DNA from 2 places in the Paenibacillus sp. CB74 genome. Region 2 is predicted to be linked to the other one. Evidence: riboswitches for the same ligand, from Rfam matches in the RefSeq annotation. Region 2 holds a riboswitch; the other holds the start of a gene.
What was found. Region 2 has a riboswitch for ZMP and ZTP ahead of ACX9NY_RS15300 (GNAT family N-acetyltransferase). Riboswitches for the same ligand answer to the same signal wherever they lie in the genome.

Region 1: another riboswitch for ZMP and ZTP. It lies ahead of ACX9NY_RS26505 (TIGR01440 family protein); the one in region 2 lies ahead of ACX9NY_RS15300 (GNAT family N-acetyltransferase).

What each region holds. Positions count from the first base shown of each region.
Region 1 is NZ_CM146009.1:6,011,212-6,023,355, forward strand. It holds gene ychF (redox-regulated ATPase YchF) at 1-27, shown strand, start outside; gene ACX9NY_RS26460 (hypothetical protein) at 243-416, shown strand; gene prfA (peptide chain release factor 1) at 970-2,037, shown strand; gene prmC (peptide chain release factor N(5)-glutamine methyltransferase) at 2,062-2,946, shown strand; gene ACX9NY_RS26475 (FtsW/RodA/SpoVE family cell cycle protein) at 3,032-4,252, shown strand; gene ACX9NY_RS26480 (FtsW/RodA/SpoVE family cell cycle protein) at 4,558-5,775, shown strand; gene spoIIR (stage II sporulation protein R) at 6,038-6,697, shown strand; gene ACX9NY_RS26490 (L-threonylcarbamoyladenylate synthase) at 7,037-8,191, shown strand; gene ACX9NY_RS26495 (manganese efflux pump MntP) at 8,396-8,956, shown strand; gene ACX9NY_RS26500 (low molecular weight protein arginine phosphatase) at 9,015-9,587, shown strand; ZMP/ZTP riboswitch at 9,684-9,765, shown strand; gene ACX9NY_RS26505 (TIGR01440 family protein) at 9,907-10,500, shown strand; gene ACX9NY_RS26510 (serine hydroxymethyltransferase) at 10,719-11,966, shown strand.
Region 2 is NZ_CM146009.1:3,462,968-3,475,111, reverse strand. It holds gene ACX9NY_RS15340 (DMP19 family protein) at 275-844, shown strand; gene ACX9NY_RS15335 (hypothetical protein) at 872-1,156, shown strand; gene ACX9NY_RS15330 (sporulation protein) at 1,311-2,084, opposite strand; gene ACX9NY_RS15325 (cupin domain-containing protein) at 2,269-2,709, shown strand; gene ACX9NY_RS15320 (hypothetical protein) at 2,729-3,277, shown strand; gene ACX9NY_RS15315 (GNAT family N-acetyltransferase) at 3,277-3,816, shown strand; gene ACX9NY_RS15310 (YfiT family bacillithiol transferase) at 3,862-4,386, shown strand; gene ACX9NY_RS15305 (GNAT family N-acetyltransferase) at 4,421-4,936, shown strand; ZMP/ZTP riboswitch at 4,966-5,047, shown strand; gene ACX9NY_RS15300 (GNAT family N-acetyltransferase) at 5,201-5,674, shown strand; gene ACX9NY_RS15295 (VOC family protein) at 5,933-6,316, shown strand; gene ACX9NY_RS15290 (class I SAM-dependent methyltransferase) at 6,525-7,244, shown strand; gene ACX9NY_RS15285 (SDR family NAD(P)-dependent oxidoreductase) at 7,314-8,039, shown strand; gene ACX9NY_RS15280 (response regulator transcription factor) at 8,065-8,754, shown strand; gene ACX9NY_RS15275 (sensor histidine kinase) at 8,751-9,755, shown strand; gene ACX9NY_RS15270 (ABC transporter ATP-binding protein) at 9,872-10,627, shown strand; gene ACX9NY_RS15265 (FtsX-like permease family protein) at 10,624-12,144, shown strand, end outside.

The sequences.
Region 1 (12,144 bases), 2.5 Mb from region 2:
GTTATGCACTTCCGTTTCAACGTTTAAGTTGTTACACATTTATATGTAGACTTAAAATTATGACCCTACGACCTTCTTCGTGAAGTTCGTGGGGTCTTTAACTTAGAGCTCTGAAGATGAGGATGCAACGGAGAATAGTCTTCCAAGAGAAACGGGTTCTTTGTTTTCATAATCAAAATCAACTGCTGAGATAGAGATGTAAATAGGCATATTATGGTATAATAGAGGAGACAAAGTAACCGGTGGATAATCGATACGGTGATGCTTACCCGAAAGGGGGTGACGCCGTGTCATTTCTTGCAGTAGTGCAGCATTTCCTAGAAATTAGCGACAAGCTAATTAGTATTGCAGTGGGGTTAATAGCCGTATGCAGTGCGTGGAAAGCAGCGCGGAACAAGAAAAACCACCGGGATTAGGTTGGTCGCCTTGCAATCCGGTGGTTTTTCATTCGTTTGATTGAAATTCGCCGTGGTCGCCCACCGGCCTTTGTTGGAGAAGTCACGATGTTAGCGCATCGTGGCTTTTGTTTATTTTACACTTGCTATACTTGTATTATACCACAGTAGGATCATTTCGGAACCACATCGAACAACAATTTCATTTTGTATCTTGCAGCACCAAAAAATAGTTCATCCGCTTGCGGAACAGTTACTATTCAGAACCATAAGAATATGCTATAATTAAGAGTCGTATACCACGTTAAAATTCGCACTGTAACCGATGAGTCGAAGCGAGTTTCATACAGGGTACACGATTTCTTGATATCACTTTAAAAGTAAAGGATTTGATGACGTTGTAGCGATGTTATACGTCGATCATACATGAATGTGAATACATGCTGCGGTCAGGGGATTCATTGAGAATCCTGTGCGTTGTGGAATATAGATTATAAATGTAATTAATGTTGAATTGAAATCATTATTGAAAATGTAATGTGCTTGGACAAAATAATGCGTGAGGTGACTATACATGTTGGATAAATTACAGGCGTTAGCCGACCGTTATGACAAGTTGAGCGAGCTTTTGTGTGACCCGGATGTGGCAAGTGACAACAAAAAGCTGCGGGAATACTCGAAAGAACAATCCGATCTGCAACCGACTTATGAAGCGTACACGGAATACAAACAGGTAAGTCAGGATCTCGAAGCTGCAAAGGAAATGCAGGGTGAGAAACTGGATGATGAGATGCGTGAAATGGTCAAAATGGAAATTGAAGAACTGAGTACTCGCCAGAAGGAACTGGACGAATTGATTCGTGTACTCATGCTGCCAAAAGATCCGAATGACGACAAGAACGTTATTGTTGAGATTCGCGGGGCAGCTGGTGGAGATGAAGCAGCGTTGTTTGCAGCAGATCTGTATCGGATGTACACACGTTATGCAGATGCACAAGGCTGGCGTGTAGAGCTGATGGACGTTAACACGAATGATCTCGGTGGATTCAAAGAGGTTGTTTTCCTGATCAACGGACGTGGTGCTTACAGCAAAATGAAATACGAAAGCGGCGCACACCGTGTGCAGCGTATTCCAACAACCGAGTCTGGCGGACGTATTCATACGTCAACTTCAACGGTTGCGGTTATGCCAGAAGCCGAAGATTTTGATATCGAAATTCATGATAAAGACATCCGTGTGGATACATTCTGTTCCAGTGGTGCTGGTGGACAATCGGTTAATACGACGAAATCCGCAGTACGGGTAACGCACGTTCCAACGGGAATTGTGGCGACATGTCAAGATGGAAAATCACAGAACTCCAACAAGGAAAAAGCGTTGCAGGTTCTGCGTACACGTATCTTCGATATGAAACGTATGGAAGAGGAAGCAAAGATCTCTGTTGAGCGGAAAAGCAAAGTGGGAACGGGTGACCGCAGTGAGCGGATTCGTACGTACAACTTCCCGCAAAGCCGTGTGACGGATCACCGGATCGGCCTGACGATGCACAAGCTGGATCAAGTGATGAACGGAGAGATTGAAGATATTCTGTCTGCACTGACCATTGCTCAGCAGACTGAAATGATGGATAGAGGAGAATAATCTGTGACCCGAGCGCAGTTTGTCATGACGCCGGAACAGAGCTGTCGGGAAGCCTTCGTGGAGGCTTCCTCTTTTTTGGAGAAGTGCGGCGTGTACGAGCCGCAAAACAATGCCCGGCTGCTGCTGGAACATGTACTCGGCGTCTATGGCGCCGCTTACTACATGATGCAGCCGGAGCCTTTTCCCAGCGAGCATCGCAGCCGCTGGGAGGACGCCGTCACGCGCAAGGCTGCGGGTGAGCCGGCGCAATACATTATCGGCAGCCAGGAATTCTATGGGCTGCCGTTCGAGGTCACGCCGGCCGTGCTGATTCCGCGGCCGGAGACCGAGCTGTTGGTCGAGGCTGTGCTGCGCGAAGCCGACCGCGTGTTTCCTGACGGCGCTCCGCTCGCCGTCGATATTGGCACGGGCAGTGGTGCCATCGCGGTGACGATGGCTTCACTGCGCCCGCGCTGGCAGGTCGGCGCCGGGGATCTCTCGGCGGCTGCCCTGCAAGTGGCCGCGCGGAACGCGGCCGCGAACGGGGTACAGATCGACTTCCGTGAAGGCGATCTGCTGGCACCGTTCGCCGGGGCACAGGTGGACATCCTGGTGTCCAACCCGCCATACATCCCGGCGGCAGATATCGCCGGGTTACAGCAAGAGGTGCGCGATCATGAGCCGCGCATGGCACTGGACGGCGGTCCGGACGGGCTTGCACCGTACCGGATCATGCTGGAGCAGCTGGCGCTGCTGCCTGCACCGCCGCAGATCATTGGTTTTGAGCTGGGCCAGGGGCAGGCTCGCGACATCGCGGCTCTACTTGAAACGGCGGGACATTGGCCGGAAATTATCATTGTACCGGACCTTGCCGGAATCGAGCGGCATGTCCTGGGTGTTCGTACTTCGGAACAGGTGACGAAAATGTAAGGTTCCGCGGGTTTTCTTTTTGCCGTGAAATCCTCTACAATGAGATATACCGAAGATTTCTGAATGCTTGGGGGAACATAATTACATGCTGCACAAATTTAAAAAGATAGATTATTCTATCGTGTTTATACTGGTTATTCTGATGGTTATCAGTATTTTGTCGATTTACAGTACAACGTTTGGTCGTCCGAAGCTGGAGGGACTCCCGAAAAGTGCAGTGATTTTTTATATTTTTGGATTCATCGTCTTTTTTGGAATGTCGATGATCAATTATAAATTTATAATCAAAAATTATTTATATATCTATGGCGTGGGTATGCTGCTGCTCATTTTCGTAATGTTTTTTGGTAAAGAGTATTACGGTGCAAAAGGTTGGCTGTCCATCTTCGGGGTCAGTTTGCAACCTGCTGAGTTGTTCAAGTTATGTCTAATTGTGTTTTTATCAGCCTTTTTGGCCCGAAAGAAGAATCGTCCGCTCTATTTCGGACGTGATGTTATTCCGATCTCACTCTGTGTTCTGCCGCCGTTACTACTGGTATTGCTTCAAAATGACTTGGGAAATGCGTTAAGTTATGTTGTCATTCTTGTGGGCCTATTGTGGATCGGCAACATTAAATTTACGCATGCCCTCATTGGTTTTATTATTGCTGTGGCGACTTTTATCGGCGGTACACAGGCGTATATTCATTATCATGATGAGATTGTTAAATTTCTGAATGACATTGGACGTTCGCACTGGGCGGATCGTTTTGACCCCTGGCTTGTACCAGAGCTGACCTCAAGGGATGTACTCTGGCAGACGTATAATGCGAAGCTTGCGATCGGTTCTGGCGGTATTACGGGCAAAGGATATATGGAGGGCACAACGATTCAGTCGAATCGGGTGCCGCTGGCCTATGCAGACTCGATCTTTGTACAGATCGGGGAGGAGTTTGGCTTCATCGGTGCCTCGGTATTGCTTCTCCTATACTTTATCCTGATTCACAGGCTGGTGCTGATTGCACTGGAGTGTAAGGATCGCGCCGGACCTTATCTTATTGTAGGTATTATAGCGATGCTGCTCTACCAGATCTTTGTTAATATTGGTCCATTCATTGGTCTGATGCCACTGACAGGGATTACGCTGCCATTTATCAGTTCGGGCGGTACCTCCATTATGCTCAACATGATCAGTATGGGGATTGTGATGAGTATCAAGGTTCACACGGAAGAAAACGAGGATATTCTCGGCTCTGCGGAACAACCGAGTATTACCGATCTGGTGATGAAATTGCTAAGACGCAAGCCATCCCAGCAGGAGCAATAACGTTCTCGGAATTAAAAAATCTGGGATAACAGCGATTGGAAGTTTATTCTGTCATCGTAGTGTCAGTGTAAATAATCCTTAGTTTAACTTATATAACTACAGAACCCTGGAACAGATCAGCCCTATTCACTTAGGGATGAATGTTTCCGGGTTTTTATTTTTACGGTGGGAGATAGGCCTCTGATTTGTTTGATATTCATCCTGAAGCAATCTGATTTCCATTTTATCATCCAATTATATACAATGGAAATATTGAGTTTAATTGGAAATCATAGAATGCTAGATTCAGGGGGATGGACGGAGTCATGTTGAGAATGTTGAAAAAGATGGATGGTGTGATTCTCTTCATCATGCTGTTGCTCATGATTATTAGTGTATTTGCAATTTACAGCGGAACGCAAACAGATGCTCATCTGGCGAGTCACCATGTCAAAACGATTTATTTCTATGTGGCTGGATTCATTGCGGTGCTTGTCATCGGGCTTGTGAATTACAAGTTATACGTGAAATATGCGTTTTATTTGTATGGGTTTGGAATTATACTGCTGATCCTCGCTAATGTCCTGGGCAGTTCGATCAATAATGCCAACGGTTGGCTGAAGCTTGGGGAATTTTCTTTTCAACCGGCAGAGCTGTTCAAGATGATTCTGATTCTGTTCCTTGCTCATTTAATTGTGAAGAGACAACGAGGCACGCTGCAATTTTGGAGAGATATTGTGCCGATTGGCTGCTGGGCGTTTATTCCATTTGCTCTGGTTATGGCTCAGAATGATCTAGGCAATGCATTGGGGTATGTGGTGATTCTGGCTGCGGTATTCTGGATCGGAAATATGAGACTGAAGCACGTATTAATTGTACTGACGATTGTGGGAGTGACCTTCTTTGGTTTTGTTAAAGCCTATACGTTCTACCATGATGAAGTATTTACTTTTCTTGAAAAGATAAAAAGGGAGCATTGGGCGGAGCGAATTGATCCATGGCTTGTGCCGGAAAAGGCTACCTCCAAAGCGTCCTGGCATACGAAAAATGCAGGTTTAGCCATTGGTTCAGGGGGCATTATCGGCAAAGGTTATTTGCAAGGAACATCCGTTCAGAGCGGTCGAGTCCCTTATACGTATTCGGATTCCATTTTTGTCGTGATCGCAGAGGAGTTTGGCTTTGTCGGTGCATCCGTACTGATTCTGTTGTACTTTATTCTGATTCAACGTATGGTGTGGATTGCTCTGAGTTGCAGAGATCGCGCGGGACCCGTCATCATTGTAGGTATTATCGGAATGTTGTTGTATCAGGTGTTTGAGAATGTGGGAGCGTTCCTCGGCCTGATGCCGCTCACAGGAATTACGTTGCCATTCATCAGTTACGGGGGCACCTCCCTGCTCATTAACATGGCTTGTATTGGCGTGGTCATGAGTATTAAGTTATATGGACAGGAAGAGGAGGATGAACTTCTCATGGGGGAGCAGCAACCGCGGTTGTCGGAACGTTTATGGAATATGCTCAAGAAAGAGAAAAGTGCTGTGTAACTGCTGAAATAGTTTAATGAAAAGCACAGTGGTGGAGCGACTAACGTGATTGTTCATTGTTCATAAGGATAACGAGGTTGATTTGCCCTGTAACCAGGTGCGGATCAGCCTTTTTAACATGACTGGTGAGTGTATGTATATCATAGAATCGATTTAGTAGATTTATTGTATATGCTAGGTTTACTTCCGTCTCTCCCGGGCATACTGATAGACATGAGAGAGTTGCAGGTCGCGTGATCAGAGAGCTGAGGGGGAGAACGGAATGAACAGACGAATTGTAAAGCAAATTGGACTTATTATTGTATGTTTTATGATGATGATCATGATGTGGGAAGGTCAGAAAACGGATGCAGCTGTGGCGGCCACAGCGATTCCTGAACAATCGATTCGCTTGCGTATTCTAGCAAACTCGGATGCACCGGGAGATCAATTGGTGAAACGCGAGATTCGGGATGCTGTCGTTGCTCAGATGGGTGAGTGGGTAGCCGAACTGGAGAATCCGCAAAGTCTGGATGAAGCACGCCATGTCATTCGTGAGCATTTGTCCGAGATTGAAAATAGAGTAGGAGAAGAGTTGGCCAGTCGCGGTTTGAAGTATGAGTATCAGGTGGAATTGGGTTCAGTTCCGTTCCCAACCAAGCTATATGGAGGCACCGTGTATCCTGCTGGTGATTATGAAGCGGTTCGGATTACATTAGGCGAAGGCAAAGGTCAGAACTGGTGGTGTGTGTTGTTCCCGCCGCTGTGCTTCATTGATGCAGGGACCGGGGATGCACTGGCGAAACCTTCAAACGTATCGGCCGCAGCGGCTGAACCTGGAGATGCAGAGGCGTCTGTGCAGGGAGAGACACCGGAGGCGAGATTCTTTCTGTGGGATATGGCTGTGAAACTATGGAGTTGGGTAACTGGATTGTTCGCATAACAACGAATTTATACTATAAAAGAGGGTGGCTTCAATTCAGGGAGCTGCCCTTTTGATATGAATTGGCGTTGAAGCTACAGTGAGACTCATGCGTGGAGCGAAGTGTGAAGGGCATCCGAGGCGGGACAGGTATGTTATAATTACTTATATTGAACATGGAGTATGAAGCGAAGTGAACAAGGATGTGTATGGAGTTTAAAGTGTATTTCTCACGTGCACAAGTAACCTATTATGATGTTTAGGAATGATGGATATATGAATAGAGAGAATGAGCAAGTGCAATTCACCTCCGAAATGGGAAATGACATGGAGGTTCATGACAAGGGAACTCCAGCAGAGATGGTCACAGTCAATTGGGATGTGCGCGTTTTATTAAGCAATGAGAATGATCATGGATTGGGTAATATTGAATTAGCGGATGTGAAAAAGGGGAGCGCCCATCAAAGGGCGCTCGCCGACTTGCAGGCTGCCGCAGCCTGTCTTCATCAAGGTCAGACGGTGGCCTTTCCGACCGAAACGGTCTACGGCCTGGGTGCGGATGCGCGTAGCACGGCAGCCGTTGAGGCTGTATTTGTCGCCAAAGGCCGACCTTCCGACAATCCACTGATTGTGCATATCGCGCACCGTGACCAGTTGGACACTCTGGTCACGGAAGTGAATGAGACAGCGGAAGCGCTGATGGCGGCCTTCTGGCCGGGACCGCTGACGCTGGTGCTGCCGGTTAGGCCGGGGGCGGTGTCCCCGCGTGTCACCGCCGGTCTGGATACGGTGGCCGTGCGCATGCCGGACCATCCGGTGGCCTTGCAGTTGATCGCGGCGGCGGCATGCCCTGTGGCTGCGCCAAGCGCCAACCGCTCCGGGCGGCCAAGCCCAACACTCGCGTCTCATGTGCGCGAGGATCTGGATGGCCGCATCGGCGGCATCGTGGACGGCGGTCCCACCGGGGTGGGCGTCGAGTCCACGGTGGTGCAGGTCGGTGACGACGGTACCGTCACCATCCTGCGCCCTGGCGGCATTACGGCGGAACAGTTGTCCGCCGTTGCCGCCCGTGTCGCCACGGACCCCGCGCTACTCGCGGAGGGGGCCGTTGGCGTGGGAAGCCCGGCGCCGCGCTCGCCGGGCATGAAGTACACGCACTACGCACCCGCAGGGGCGCTGTGCGTGGTGGAGGGGCCGCCCGCAGCGGTGGCGGCCTGGACCAGTGCCGCCCTCGCAGAGGCGGCGCAGCGCGGAGAGCGCACCGCCGTGCTGGCGTTCGCCGAGCACGCGGAGCAGTACCGCGCCGATGCCGTGTTCTCGCTGGGTGACGCCAGCGAGCTGGAGGAAGCAGCGCGCAGGCTATACGCCGCGCTGCGCAGCTGCGATGAGCAAGGCGCCACATATATTGTGGCTGAAGCCTGCTCACGCGAAGGGCTGGGAGCAGCCGTCATGAATCGGCTGCTCAAGGCGGCGGGTAACCAACTCATTCAAGTTGGCGACCCACAGCCCTCCTAAGCTCTCCTGATCATACAGTCAGGAGAGCTACGCACTCTTTTCCAAAACAAATCAATTAAAACATCGCATCCACCTGCCTACAATCTAGCCTTATGTATCATGGAGATGGAGTACATCCGTCGTCGTTTACCTTTCATCGGTCATGTTTAGGTCCTTGTCCGCATATCGTGTACAAGAACCTTTACGTGACTTGGGGGTATGGGGATGTGGGATGTGTCTGCCCATGTAGGGCAGTTGGTAACCATTTTGATCATGGCAGTTGCACTTGGCCTCGATGCGTTTTCACTTGGGATCGGAATTGGCATGAAGGGCATTCGGCTAAGGGATGTATTGCGAATCAGTACAGTAACGGCGCTATTTCATATCATCATGCCGCTCATCGGTATGTATATGGGCAAATACGTCAGCTCGCTGCTCGGTGACATTACGACGTATGCAGCAGGTGGATTACTTGTTCTGCTGGGTGGTCATATGATTCTGAATGCATTCCGTGAAGGCGATACCAAGCTGGTGGACCACCGTTCCCTGCTCGGCGTTATACTGTTTTCCCTCAGCGTAAGTGTGGATTCGTTCTCCGTTGGCGTTTCCTTAGGGATGTTTAGCAGTGATCTGATCTTAACCGTACTGGCTTTTGGCTTTTGTGGCGGGGTGATGTCGGTGATGGGTCTGCTATTAGGCCGTCGGGTGAGTCAGAATCTCGGGGATTATGGTGAGGCCATTGGTGGCGCAATCTTGCTTGCGTTTGGACTTTTGTTTATATTTTAGAATAAAACTTGAGATATCCTATCATTCGCATCATATGTAAAATGGGGAGGCTAACACAATGAAACATATTTTATTCGTATGTACAGGCAATACGTGCCGCAGCCCCATGGCAGAGGGGCTTTTGCGAAAGTTGGCATCGGAGCGCGGCATTCAGGTAGAGGTTCGTTCCGCAGGTGTGGCAACTACGTCGGGTATGCCAATCTCCCGTCATGCGGAAGCTGTTCTGAGAGATCATAACGTTGAAGGTCCACCTCATTCCACTCAACTAAGCGCCAACCTGGTAGGTTGGGCGGACCTGGTTCTTACATTAACACGGAGTCATAAGCAGCATGTTATGCAGGTATTTCCCGACTCTGTCCACAAAACCTATACATTGAAAGAGTATGTGGAGGACGACGAGCAGGTATTAAGAGATGTTCAGGAATTGGACAGCCTGTTTGCAACGCTGGAGATGAAACGTGCCCTTGGGCAAGAGATCCTGGCATCGGAGCGTGAGCGAGCCATTGAGATCAGACAACGCATTCCTAGTTTCGACATCTCCGATCCATTTGGTGGGAGTCGTGATGATTATAATATCGCTGCGGCCGAGATTCGGACGGCATTGGACCGGCTTTTGGATAAGCTGGGATAATTCTGATCCTGCGGGGCAGGTTAGAGAAACAGGACACGTGATGTAAATTAACCGTTGATTTTAAACGCGGGTTGTTTTATGATGAAGGGGAAAACAGGGATCCGGTGTAACTGGCGACGAAGTGGGCATAACCACGATGGAGCACCGGAACAAACGGCCGGTCGCCTGGGCAAAAGAGCAATTCTGCGTTACCCGCAGACTGCTCTTTTTTTCGTCTTTCATCTGATTATTCGCTATAATAGATCCTGAGATGCCGTGCAAGAATACGAAGGACAGCCAAGAGACAGCGGGCATGATTTTATCGGGAGGCGATGATAGGATGACTATAGAGTTAGATTCAGAACAACCCGGATTGCAGGAACAGACCGCATCCATTCTGCATGAACTGGCGCTTGCCGGACAGCTTGGGCCTGGACAGATCGTTGTGATCGGTACAAGCACAAGTGAAGTTGCAGGGGCACGGATTGGTACGAGTGGTGCTATTGAAGTGGCGCAACAGCTTCTTGCGGGTATACGCGAAGTGCAGGAGGAATTCGGTTTTGATACCGTATTCCAGTGTTGTGAGCATCTGAACCGTGCGCTGGTCATGGAACGTTCTGTGCTGACTCGTCTTGGATTGACTGAGGTTGGTGCAGTACCCGTGCCCAAAGCCGGAGGTTCAATGGCATCCGCAGCATATCGTTCGCTGACCGATCCATGCCTGGCTGAACATGTGCAGGCCCATGCGGGACTGGACATTGGGGAGACGATGATTGGCATGCATCTCCGGCATGTAGCCGTACCTTTTCGTACAGCGCTCCGCTATGTTGGAGATGCGCGTGTGACCACAGCGTTGACTCGTCCGAAGTTAATTGGCGGCGAACGCGCGGTGTATCGTATGGAAGAACAACCAGATTCAACATTTTGTGACTAACATATAAAGTGAGACTAATTAGGTTACACTCCTGACTTTGATTGCATCACCATCTTCCGATCGCTGTTATCCCCAGATTTTTTATTCCCTATTTAAAAGGGGAAATCCGGTGATAAAGGCGACCACTTCGTTTCTTCAGATTGGTGTTGCACTCGCCGTTTTCGTGTAAACATTAGTTTCACTTTATAACTTCACTTATAACTGGGAGGAATTTAATCATGGAACAATTGCGCAAGAATGACCCGGCAGTACTGGAAGCGATGAATCTTGAACTGAAGCGTCAACAGAACAACATCGAACTGATTGCATCCGAGAACATCGTGAGTGAAGCAGTAATCGAAGCATTGGGATCTGTACTGACCAACAAGTACGCTGAAGGCTATCCAGGTAAACGTTACTATGGCGGTTGTGAGCATGTGGACGTAGTTGAAGACATTGCGCGTGATCGTGCCAAAGAATTGTTCGGAGCAGAACACGTGAATGTTCAACCTCACTCCGGCGCACAAGCGAACATGGCAGTATATCTTGCAGCGTTGAAACCTGGTGATACTGTACTTGGTATGAACCTTGCCCATGGTGGACACCTTACGCACGGTAGCCCGGTTAACGCTTCCGGTTTGCTGTACAACTTTGTGGCATACGGCGTGCAGGAAGATACATTCCTGATTGATTATGATGAAGTGCGCAAAGCGGCTTTCAAACACCGCCCTCGTCTGATCGTTGCAGGTGCAAGTGCATATCCGCGTACCATTGATTTTGAAAAGCTGGCTTCCATCGCCAATGATGTAGGTGCTTTGTTCATGGTGGATATGGCTCATATTGCAGGATTGGTTGCTGCTGGTTTGCATCCAAACCCGGTTCCACATGCGCATTTCGTAACAACAACAACACACAAAACGTTGCGTGGACCTCGTGGTGGTATGATTCTGTGCCGTAAAGCATGGGCAGCAGCGATTGATAAAGCGGTATTCCCGGGTTCCCAAGGTGGTCCTTTGATGCACGTAATTGCTTCCAAAGCGGTAGCATTCGGAGAAGCTTTGCAACCAGAGTTCAAAACATATGCACAGAACGTTGTGAAAAACGCACAGGTTCTGGCTGAAACACTGATCGCTGAAGGCTTGAACATCGTATCCGGTGGTACAGATAACCACTTGATGCTGATCGACACACGCAGTGTGAACATCACAGGTAAAGAAGCTGAGCATGTACTTGATTCCATCGGTATTACCGTGAACAAAAATGCAATTCCATTCGACCCTACAAGCCCGTTTGTAACGAGTGGTATTCGAATTGGTACACCTGCTGCAACTTCCCGTGGCATGAACGAAGAAGCGATGGTTGCCATTGGTAAGATCATTGCCAAAACGTTGAAAAATCCAAAAGATACGGCGAAGCTGGATGAAGCGCGTGCAGAAGTGACTGCACTGACAGACCAATTCCCGCTCTATACCGACCTTAAATACTAAAAACTTTGCTCATGCTGCTTTCTTTTGAGTGTTCTTAATGTACACACGCAGACGGAGCAAACCGAAAGAACCTGAAGAAGCGTAGCGCTCGCCTTTATCCCTGGATTTTACCCCTTATTAAGGTGGTTCAAAAAAATCCGGGGATAACAGCGATCGGAAGGTCATTCGGTTTGCGGAG
Region 2 (12,144 bases):
TGATGTAATAACGTGTCGGCGTAGTTGAGCTTGATATTTACACGATAACGGAGAGGACAGAAAAAAACTGAAGAAGCGGAGCTAAAAGCTTTCTGCAAGAAAGCTGCTTCGGAAGCATACACTTCGCCTTTATCACTGGAGTTTCCCCGTTAATAAAGGGAATGAGAAAAATCTGGGGATAACAGCGAGCGGAAGTTTATTCTGGCCGCGTAGTGGTCCAGTGTAAAAAAATCGTTTAACTATTCAGATAGAGAGATACAGGAGGCAGAGAAAGATGAACAAGTTACAAGAAGAACTGCAGGAGTTGTTACCACTCGATCAGTTTGAAGAGATGTCAGGTGAAGAAGTGGTGGGGAGTGTTGCCATGGACCTTTATCGGGCTGAATTCGCAACGATTCGAGAGAGTGGGCCGGAACTTCCGCAAGTATTGCGAGATATCATTCTAATCATCGATCTGGATACCGAGCTGTCCATGAACGGTATGACCGGTTTCCTTGAGAATGCCAGCGGGCAGTATCTGAGTGAGACGATAACAGCTATGGAACGGATCGGCAATGATGCAGATGCCGTGATCCTGAAGAAGATAGAGCAGATGTTGTCCGAAAGCGGCGTAACGAACGGGCAATTGCGAGATAATGTGAATGGCCTGTCTGAAGATGACATTACGACAAGCCTGCAAACGCATGGGGAACAGATTCATGAGGTATTGCAGGAGATTGAATTGGAAGCCGCGAATTTAAGCATGCAAGCAGATAACGAGGAAAGCTTCGACTTGCTGTATCAGTATGTGGATGCCAACAAAGGTCTGCTGAAAAAGGAGATGCAGCATTTCTTGTCTAATTGAATGGGAAGAGGGGGCGAAATGACAAACATGAACAAAAGATTAGCAACGGAATCCGTTCTGGTTACCCTGTTATTCATCATCGGTTTTGCAGCTTGGAATGTTGTGCAAGGCATGATCATGACCATGAATTACGCACCTGATCTGACAAACACCGCTTCTTCCGTTACCCCATTGCAATCCAAGGTTGCCTTTGGAACTATGGTTCGATGGGATACAACATCCATGATTATTGCTGTTGCCGGGTTCATTTTGCTCGCCGCTGCATATTACGGTCTTCGATCAGGAATGCAACGCTGGACACAGCGTTCCTGAAGGTGTGTCCTCGTAAGCTACATGTCTGTCCCATGTTCCTTACGCTGTCTTTGCACGGGGAGAACTTCGAAGTCTTATTACCCGGAAAACCAAAAACCGTCCTTCATCAGATTTATCTGATAGAGGACGGTTTTATTTTTTCACAGACTACAGACTAGATATGTTTGGAAATAACCTCTTCCAGTCCTTGAGCGACAGAATGTGCACCCCGTGCCAGATGCCTTTCATACAGATGCAAGCGGACAAAACTTTCATCCGTCCCCATGGCTTCGGAGAATATTCCACTGAGCCCACGAGCACGGCGGTCGATCTGTAATAACAGTTCGAGCGAATCGCCCATTGGATAGAACAGGACTTCCAACTCATCCAGATGTCCACGGAACTTGTTTGTTGGTACATATTCGAATTCCTGCACAAATGGCAGATTTCCGCCAAGCTTCGGCGCATAGTCGTTGGTCACTTCACGCAGCTTGAAGCCAAGAATATCGATCGCATCGAGCACAGTATTCATGTCTTTGCTAGGAACAACATGCAATCTGTCACGGTCTGATGGGTCCACCGCGCTTGAGATATCGAGCCCCGTTTCTACCCAAACTTCTGCACGATGCAGTGTAATCGGCAGGTTTTCTGGCAGGTCAAATGAAAATTCTTTCTCCAATTTGGCTCCAGGCTGTAAAGTAAAACCTTCGGTGAGCAGGTATTTGGCGATAATGGCTGTTTCTTTTACTTTGCGATCATCGTGCTCCCGTATGTAATGGGTTTTGATTGAAAGATAGATTCGATCTACGTTCTGTTCCACATCTCCACCTTCAATGTACACAACCCCTGAGATGATTCCTCCAGGCGTGACTTCTGGTGTATGCAATTCCGTATTTACTTTGGCTGCTCCAACACCTACACTGGCTAACATTTTCTTGAAAAATGACATGCGCTCAACCTCCAGATCAGATGGTTTTATTATAGGGCAAACATACGACTTCGACCTTAATACGGAAGCTGGGAGAGAAGCGTTTCAAATTTTGGCAAAGATATTCGCATATTCAAACAGGAGATTCGCTTAGTCGATGTCGAATGTTAGATTAAAGGGATTTTTTGTCAGGAGATGAAGACAATTGAACACAGAATTTTCAGAACAGAAATATGGTGAGACCGGTGTCAAAACCAGCTTTGAGCAGATGGCGAATGGGGAACAGAAATATAAAATGATATCCGAAGATGGCAGTTATTATTGCAGAACCGTTGCTTCTTCCCAGGGAGCATGGCAAAACAGTCATGTACATATCAGTCTAACGGAGTTTTATGTGGTGCAATCCGGATGGATTGCTTATGCCAGTTATGGAGACGATCAGGTGTTTTCCATTCGAGTGATGCGTGAAGGAGAGCATATTATTGTCCAACCTGGAGTGCACCACAATATATACATGTCTGCACATAGCACGATCCATACAATCAAACATGGATTGAATACATCCAGTGATTGGATGGCATCCCCTGAGTTGGATAGGTTAACTCAATCTGTAACAGAGAAGGAGCTGCTCCAGAAGTATGATTAACCAGACGGGAGGCAGACAGATGCGTAAAAGAACAATATTGTGGATTACGGGAATAACGATCATATTCTTGGTGACTCTGCTCATCTATAGCTATGTTATTCCAAGTGTGAATGCCAAAGATGTTGTGATGGCAGGTACCATCAGGCAGATTGATACGGATGCAGTTGAGGTAGAGTTAGAGATAACGCGAAAAAGAGAAGACAAAGATCAACATATGGTGTATCCCGTTGTCCCGGGGTGGGGAGGAGCCACATTCACTGAAGAACAAGATAATGCGTGGTACGTGCCTTCGTCTGTTGGCAGCTCCTATCTTGATCAAGTCATTCTGGAAGAGTATCTGAAGGTGCAGGGGAAAACGAGGAAATCAGCTGAGAATCTGATAGGGTTTGCAATCCCTGATGAGATGGGGAGTTACAAGTTGAGGTTTACGCTCAGATCCTTGGATGGAACGACTCAACCGCTTGAAAATCCCATCGTGTATTATGTTCACAACGAGCAGTTGTTGGGGAAGGATCTAAGTTGGGTTACGGGTGAAAATCTGGAGATCATTAAGGAGTATGCAGAGTGATGAGTGTATATGAATCAAACGGAATCACCGTACGTTTCTTGGAAACAGAAGATGAACACCAGCTGGTGAAGTGGCTGACTGACCCGGAAGTCCTTCAATACTATGAAGGCCGTGATCGGCCGCATGATCTGGAGCAGGTAAGAGAGCATTTTTACAATCAGGATGATGATGCTACCCGTTGTATCGTTGAGTATGCAGGAAGTCCCATAGGATACATTCAGTTCTATAAGCTTGAGGAAGAAGAACGAACGGAGTATGGTTATGGAGACACGGATGAGATCATCTATGGAACGGATCAGTTCATTGGTGAGATAGATTATTGGAACAAAGGTATCGGAACATTGCTGGTGCAATCCATGCTGGCCTATCTCATTCATGAAAAACAAGCCCGTAAAGTGGTTATGGACCCTCAATCCTGGAACTTGCGAGCGATATCCTGTTATGAGAAATGTGGTTTTCAAAGGATTAAGCTGTTGGAGAAACATGAGCTGCATGAAGGGCAGATGAGAGACTGCTGGCTCATGGAATATGCACGTTAGAATATTAAGAGCTATTTTCATCATACAAACAAGGAGGAATAATGGATGGACGAACGATTTCCGATAGGCCCATTTGTACACACGGGTGAAGTTACTTTGGCGCAGCGGGAGAAGTGGATTCAGGACATTGCTGAGCTACCTGAACGCGCGCGAGAAGCGGTAAAGGGGCTGAGTGAAGAGCAATTAAGTCTGCCGTATCGAGAAGGTGGATGGATGCTCAAACAGGTCATTCACCACATGGCAGACAGCCATATGAACAGTATGATTCGTTTCAAGTTGGCACTGACAGAGGATACACCTACAATTCGACCGTATTATGAAGAGCGTTGGGCTGAACTGAGTGATTCAAGGGACCTGGATGTTGAGTTCTCACTTCAAATTCTGGATGCGCTCCATCGTCGGTGGGTGGTTCTGTTAAATGCACTGACAGATGCGGATTATGCCAAACAATTCTATCATCCCTCATCTCAAGAAACGACGAGATTGGATTATAATCTGGGCATGTATGCTTGGCATGGCAAACACCATGTTGCTCATATTACATCGCTTCGAGATCGACTGGAAATTTAGTTAGGATAAATATCTTATTAAGGAGAATTCATTAATGACTGTACATATCAGATTATTAAATGAGAGTGATCCTGTAATTATATCCAAGGCGTTTCAGGAGCAGGGGTGGGGGAGATACGCTGAGCAGTATCTTCATTACTTGGCTGAACAACAGAATGGGGACCGTGTAACCTTGGTAGCCGAGTTGAATGGAGAATTTGCCGGATACGTGAATGTATTGTGGCATTCCAAATACCCTTCTTTCAGGGAACAAGGCATTCCCGAAATTAACGATTTTAATGTGCTGATCAAGTTCCAGCGCCAAGGTATTGGTTCACGGTTGATGGACCGCGCAGAGGAAGTTATTTCGGAACGAACGGATGTAGCAGGTATTGGTGTAGGCGTATTTTCCGATTATGGCAAAGCGCAAGTTTTATATGCCCATCGCGGATACATACCGGACGGTCATGGTGTTCACAGACACGATCATTACATTCAGCCAGGTGAAGAAACGATTATGGACGACGATGTTGTACTTTATCTTACGAAGAAATTAAGAGGCATACAATAGTGTGAGTGATGGATACTGGTTGTTAAATATCGATTGTGTGTGACTGGCGTAAACGTGGAGTGAACCACGAGGAAGCACATATATTATATGCCGTACGCCTGGGCAAAGTGTTTGATCTTTTGATCAAACACTTTATTTATTATTCGGGTACGAGAGGACGGGTGGCGGCAATGAAAATGGCGTTTGTTTTACTTGATGGAATGACAAGCATGGATTTGGCTGGATTCTATGAAGCTGTGATCTTTAAGGGGAGGGGGTGGCAAGATGACTATTCGTCTTTTTCAAACGATTGATCAGCCAGCAGTGCTGAAAATGATGACGGATCATAATTTTCAATTCCCTTCGTTTATACGCGAACAGTATCCTGCGCGCTGGGATTTATTTTTAAATATGATGGATGAACGGATCAGTGCTTATTATGTCATGGTTGACGAAGCAGATGTTGTCATAGGTCATGCTGGTTATATCTTTCAGCCTACGGTTAACCGATATGAAATCGTTGGCGTTGTTACGTGTAAATCACACCTTCGACAAGGTGTAGCACGTACACTAATTACTGAAATATGCATGAAAATAGCTGGATTTGGATGTAGTGATATCATGCTTTACACACTTGATCATGCAGAAAATGAAGCAGCGCTCGTATTTTATGAACGAATGAATTTTCAAAAGGAAGGTATTGATATGAATTATTATACCTCGGGATTCCATAGGCTGGCTCTTGTCAAAACACTATAAGTAACTTCAAGAAATCCATTTTACTCAAAATCTGATCTTGATTTGTTAAGCTAATTTAACCTATCTGCATAGTGAAGGGGAAGCTCCTATTCTCCAAAGTAGGATCGCTACAACGGTCTGATCTGAAACTTCGATCAGAGCAGTGTAATGCCAAAGAAAGATAATGAAAAAGCTGTCCTGCATGTTATACTCTATTGGAAGTTGAGGAATGATAAGCAGGATGTTGAGAGATTAGATGATCAGAGGAGTGAATGATGCATGTTTAGCAAAGTCGGCCAAATTATGTTGTATGTCAACAATCAGGATGAATCACTGGCATTTTGGACGGAAGTTGCAGGATTCCACATTGTGGATGAAGTAAACCTCGACGAGGGCATGAGATGGATTGAGATTGCGCCTACCCCAGATTCGCAGACGAGCATTATTCTCCATGACAAAGAGTTTGTCGAGCGGATGTCGGCGGGTGTAAATCTGGGTACACCATCATTAATGTTCTTTACCGAAAATCTGGATCAACTATATGCTGACTTGTCTGGAAAACATGTAACGGTTGGAGAGATTGTCGAGATGCCAACGGGGCGTGTCTTCAACTTTGCTGATAACGAAAAAAATTACTTTGCAGTCATGGAACGGGCGAAGTAAACTGTAACTCATAACAGCTACAATTGTTAGCGATCGACATCCAAGTCGGTCGTTTTTTTGTTGGAAAAATCTTATATTTCAAAGTAGAAAAATAGAGGATTAATGGTTAAAAATGTTATAATAAAGTGTAGCTGATTTAATGAAAATGACGAGGGATGAATGATCTAAACTGAAGGTTCGGATGGAGGATTTAAGGAGGAATGTGGTAGTGGAAAAAACGATTAAAAGTGTACAGGATCTATATGATATGCTCGATGCAGACTTCAGATCTGCCAAGCAATTTTGGGAGCCTTTCTATGAGGATCGGAACAGACCCATACCCTTTTTCCCAAACAAACCGGATGAGAATCTGGTAGCGTATGTGAACGCAGGTTTGCTGGCAGGTGGCAAGGCACTGGAACTGGGTTGTGGTCCAGGCAGAAATGCATTGTATTTGACCCGCCAAGGATATCAGGTAGATGCTTATGATCTTTCCAAGACAGCTATTGCCTGGGCTAAGGAGAGGGCGGCAGAAGAGCAACTGGACGTACATTTTGAATGTCGCTCCGTGTTCGAACTGGCCCCGCAGCAAGAATATGATCTTGTCTACGACTCGGGTTGTCTGCATCATCTGCTACCTCATCAGCGGATTCCTTACATAGAGATGATTCACCAAGCGCTCAAGCCCGGAGGATACTTTGGGATGAGCTGTTTTGCTCCTGGTTTTGGCGGTCAAGGTGGGCCGGAGAGCGTCATGGATGATTGGCAGGTATATCAAGAGAAGTCGATGAAAGGCGGACTGGCCTTTACGGAGGAAAAGCTCCGTTATTTACTACAAGATCCATTTGAATGTGTGGAATTACGTCCTATGAAGGCGATGGGCCAGGATGAGAATTGTTTTGGATTACCCATTTTGTGGGTGACCATGTGGAGAAAACCGGGCGTGTAGTTATAGAGTTATAAAGTCATAGGGTGGAGTTTAACTAATACTGCATTGAGCGAGAGAAGGCGGGGGAATATGAGACAGAGGTATTTTATCATTACAGGTACATCCAAAGGAATTGGGAAACAGCTCGCGGAGTTGTTGCTAGCCAGGGGAGACTGGGTCTATGGCATTTCACGCGGGCATTCGCACGAGTTGGAATCAAGCGAGGAGTGGAGCGGGCGTTACCATCATGTTCAGTACGATCTAGCCGACCTGACGGGGATTGATGATATGGTTACACGTGTATTGGACAAAATCCTTTCTCAGGAAGCTGATTGCATTGGACTCATTAATAATGCAGCGATGCTGGAGCCTCTAGGACCCATAGAACAATGCAGTGCCGCAGAGATAAGTCAGAGTCTTAACATCAGTCTTGCAGCGCCAATGATATTGAGCTCATCTTTTATTCAACAAACCAATCACCTGTCCGCCAGACGTAAAATTGTTAATCTCTCATCGGGTTCGGGAAGTTATCCCGCGCCTTCAATGGCAGTGTACTGTACATCCAAAGCAGGATTGAACATGTTCACCCAATGCGTATCTTTGGAGCAAACGGGTCAACAGAATCCTGTTGAGATCATTGCTTTTGATCCGGGGATGGTCGATACGGAGTTACAGGCTGCTGCACGAGGCAAAAGTACAGAGGAGTTTGCGCTTGCAGGCATGTTCAATCAAGTGTATGAAGCAGGCCAATTAAGATCGCCACGAGACGTCGCGATACAGTTGATCGAGCGGATGGATGGACACAATCAACCTTAGAAGAACAGAAACGTGGTGAACTCTCTTGTTTAAAATTATGCTCATTGAAGACGACGAATCGTTATTTAATGAAATCAAGGAACGGTTATCCCAATGGTCGTATGACGTGTATGGTGTGCAGGACTTTGGCAAGGTATTGCAGGAGTACAGCGTAATTCAGCCGCAATTGGTCATTATTGATATTCAGTTGCCCCAATATGACGGGTTCCATTGGTGTCGAATCATTCGTTCGCATTCCAATGTGCCGATTATCTTTTTGTCCTCACGGGATCATCCTGCGGATATGGTCATGTCCATGCATTTGGGTGCAGACGATTTTATCCAGAAGCCGTTTCACTTCGATGTATTGATTGCCAAGATTCAGGCAACTCTGCGGAGGGTGTACAACTACAATACAGAGCATATTGAACTCCGGACTTGGCGCGGTGCTGCAATTGAATATGTGAAAAATACACTCACTTGCAGGGATGAATCTGTTCTGTTAACCAAAAATGAGATGTTCATCCTTAAAGTGCTGGTGGAGCACAAAAATCAGATCGTTACCCGTGAGGATCTCATCCGGAGCTTGTGGGATCATGAGCATTTCGTGAGTGATAATACGCTGACGGTTAACGTTAATCGGTTACGAAAGAAGCTTGAACCCATCGGCTTGGAGCGATACATTGAAACCAAGGTAGGTCAGGGTTACATGGCAACGGAAGAGGCAGAAGCATGATCGGAAAGTACATACGAGAAAGGGCTAGTTGGTTATGTCTACTGGTAAGCATACAACTTATTATTTTATTGGTAGCTTACATGGACTCGTCTATTCCATTCCAATCTGTGATGTATATCGTAGTGCTGAATGTGGTGGTATGTCTTGTTTTTATCTGGGCGAGATATCTGAAAGAGACTCGTTTCTATAAAAAGTTGAGCACCTGGGATCATACCTATGATCTGGGAGAACTCGACATCGCCGAAAGTCCATATGAGCAGATCGTACATGAGGCCCTCAGTTCCCAGACACAGCGATATCGTAAGGAGTCGTCACATCATTTTATCGCTCTGGAACAGGAGAAGGACGAGATGTTGTCCTGGATTCATGAGGTGAAGACCCCACTGACTGCGTTGCAACTGATGATCGAGCGCTTGCCAGATGATAAGCTACAGAGCCAAATGACATATGAATGGTTACGAATCCATCAATTGCTGGATCAGCAGCTTCATCAGAAGCGGATTCCGTTCATGCATAATGATCTGTTCATCGAAGAGACGGAATTTGAACCGATATTGAATAGTGAGATTCGAGCACTGAGATCGTGGTGCATATCCAAGGGGATTGGCTTTGATGTGTCGTTGATGGTATCGCGTGTGCTCACAGACAGCAAATGGTTAGGCTTCATCCTCCGGCAGTTGTTGAGCAATGCGGTGAAATATAGCGATTCATCGGACATCCTCATTGAAAGTCGGGAACAGGATGGACATGTCATACTGATGATTAAGGATCACGGGCGAGGGATTGAGGCTCAGGATCTGCCGCGTATATTTGATAAAGGATTTACGTCTACCCGAGGCAGAATGGATGGAGCGGCGACTGGGATGGGGCTGTATCTGGTTCGTCAGGTGGTCCAAACCCTTCATATGCGCATTCATGTAGAGTCTTCTCCTGGCGAGGGCACTACCGTCACACTTACTTTTCCGCGAAAAAACGACATGGTGCATCTTGCAGGCGTGTGACAATAATGTCACATGCTTTTTGGTTTTGTTCGGTGAATCACACGATAACACTGCACATCCCGCCTATGATATAGACATGGGCATTTTGCAGAAGTTCAAAGAGGAGTGAGTGGGATATGTGGATACTGGAAGCCAAAAAAATTCATAAAGTCTATGGTAATAAACTGAATAAACAGGAAGTGCTGAAAGGGGTTGATCTCGGGGTAAGCAAGGGAGAGTTTGTCGGTATTATGGGGCCATCGGGTTCGGGTAAAACGACACTGCTTAATGTACTTTCCTCCATCGATCGGGTGAGCCAGGGCACGATTGATATTGAGGGCAAGGAATTCACCGGAATGAAGGAGAAACAGCTGGCTGAGTTCCGCAAACATCATCTGGGCTTTATTTTTCAGGAATATAATCTGCTGGATACCCTTACGGTGAAGGAAAATGTATTATTGCCGCTCTCGATCACGAGCATTCCAAAACAGGAGGCACACCGGAAGTTTGAACAGATTGCCAATGAACTGGGCATCTACGAATTGAAGGACAAGTATCCATCCGAGATTTCAGGTGGGCAGAAGCAGCGGACTTCAGCAGCAAGAGCATTTGTCCATGAGCCAAGTATCATCTTTGCGGATGAGCCAACCGGAGCGCTCGATTCCAAGTCTGCCTCCGATCTGCTCGGCAAGTTAAGTGAGATGAACAGCACCCGAAAGGCAACCATTATTATGGTTACCCATGATCCGGTTGCTGCAAGTTATTGCAGCAGAGTGATCTTCATTCGAGACGGTCAGATCTACACCCAGCTGAATAAAGGAGACGAGTCCCGGCAATCGTTCTTTAATGACATTATCAAAACCCAGGGCGTATTGGGTGGTGTGCAGCAATGAGCTTGAATTATATTATCTTCCGTAATCTCAGGAAAAACTTGAAGAATTATTATCTCTATGTATTTGCGCTTGTGTTCAGTGTGGCTTTGTATTTTTCCTTTGTGACGTTACAGTATGATCCTTCCATGGATGAGGTAGCTGCTTCAACAAAAGGTGCGGCAGCCATAGGCGCATCTTCGGTATTATTAATCGGTATTGTCGGTATTTTTCTGTTATATGCCAATACCATTTTTATTAAGCGGCGCAGCAAAGAAATTGGATTATTTCAGTTGATTGGACTGACGAAGGGCAGAATTTTTGGTATTTTGAGCGCCGAGAACAGTATCCTTTATTTTGGCTCCATGGCCATTGGTGTGTTGATTGGTTTTCTTGCGTCCAAGCTTGTATTGATGATATTGTTCAAAATTCTCGGTGTGGATGCGATTACCAAACTGTACTTTTCTCCGATGGCACTGCTGCAAACGGTGATTGTCTTTACGATGATGTATCTGCTCATCATGCTGATGAATTATATCTTTATCAAGCGCCAGAGTATTCTCTCGCTCTTTCGGGTGTCATCCACTTCGGAGCAGCAGGTGCAGAAGATGTCGTTTGGACAGATGATTGTTGGCGTCTTGGGCATTGCCCTGATGGTGTATGGATACTTCGTGTCTGCTCGGCTGTTCAGTGGCGAGGCAATGGATATGCAGCAGTTGATGTATACGATGATCCTGATTCTGTTCTCGGTCATACTGGGGACATACCTGTTCTATAAGGGGTCGGTAAGTTTTATCTTTAATCTGGTTCGCAAAAGCAAAAACGGCTACCTATCTATTCATGAGGTGTTATCATTATCTTCAATCATGTTCCGCATGAAGTCTAATGCCCTGCTGCTCACGATTATTACAACCGTATCTGCGCTTGCGATTGGCATGTTGTCACTCAGTTACATTTCATATTATTCGGCAGAGACGCAAGCCAAGGAAAGTTTGCCGGAGGATTTCTCTTTTGCTCAGGAGGATGTGAAAAGTCGTTTTGTAGCGGAGTTGGAACACAAACAGATTGCTTATGAAGAGAAGCATAGAGAGCCTATCTATATTGAAATTGATGCACAAGAAGTGATGGATGACTCCGCAATGGGGGAGCTGTTGTTCAGCAGTGTGCTGAGTGACAACATGGTAGATAACATTGATGTGCAAGCAGGTGAAGTGGTCTTCATGGGATATGGAAATGCCATTCAGCAGTTAATTTCCATTCAGGAGAAAGGTCCAATCGTCTTGCACGGGTTGAAACATAGGCTGGCACAACAACTGATCGGAACAACCAAACAAGGCGTCCTTCCCGCGTACTATACTAGGGGCACGCCTGTAGCGGTCGTGGATGAGACGGTATATCAGCAACTGAAGCAGGATATCGATCCCGAGCTGCAGAAAGTCGAGTGGGCTGACTACTATGGTGTACGTATTGTGAACGAGGGGCAGGATGAAGATGCCTATGCCGTATATAAGGAGCAGCAGTTGGAAGCCCCAAGTTTCTCC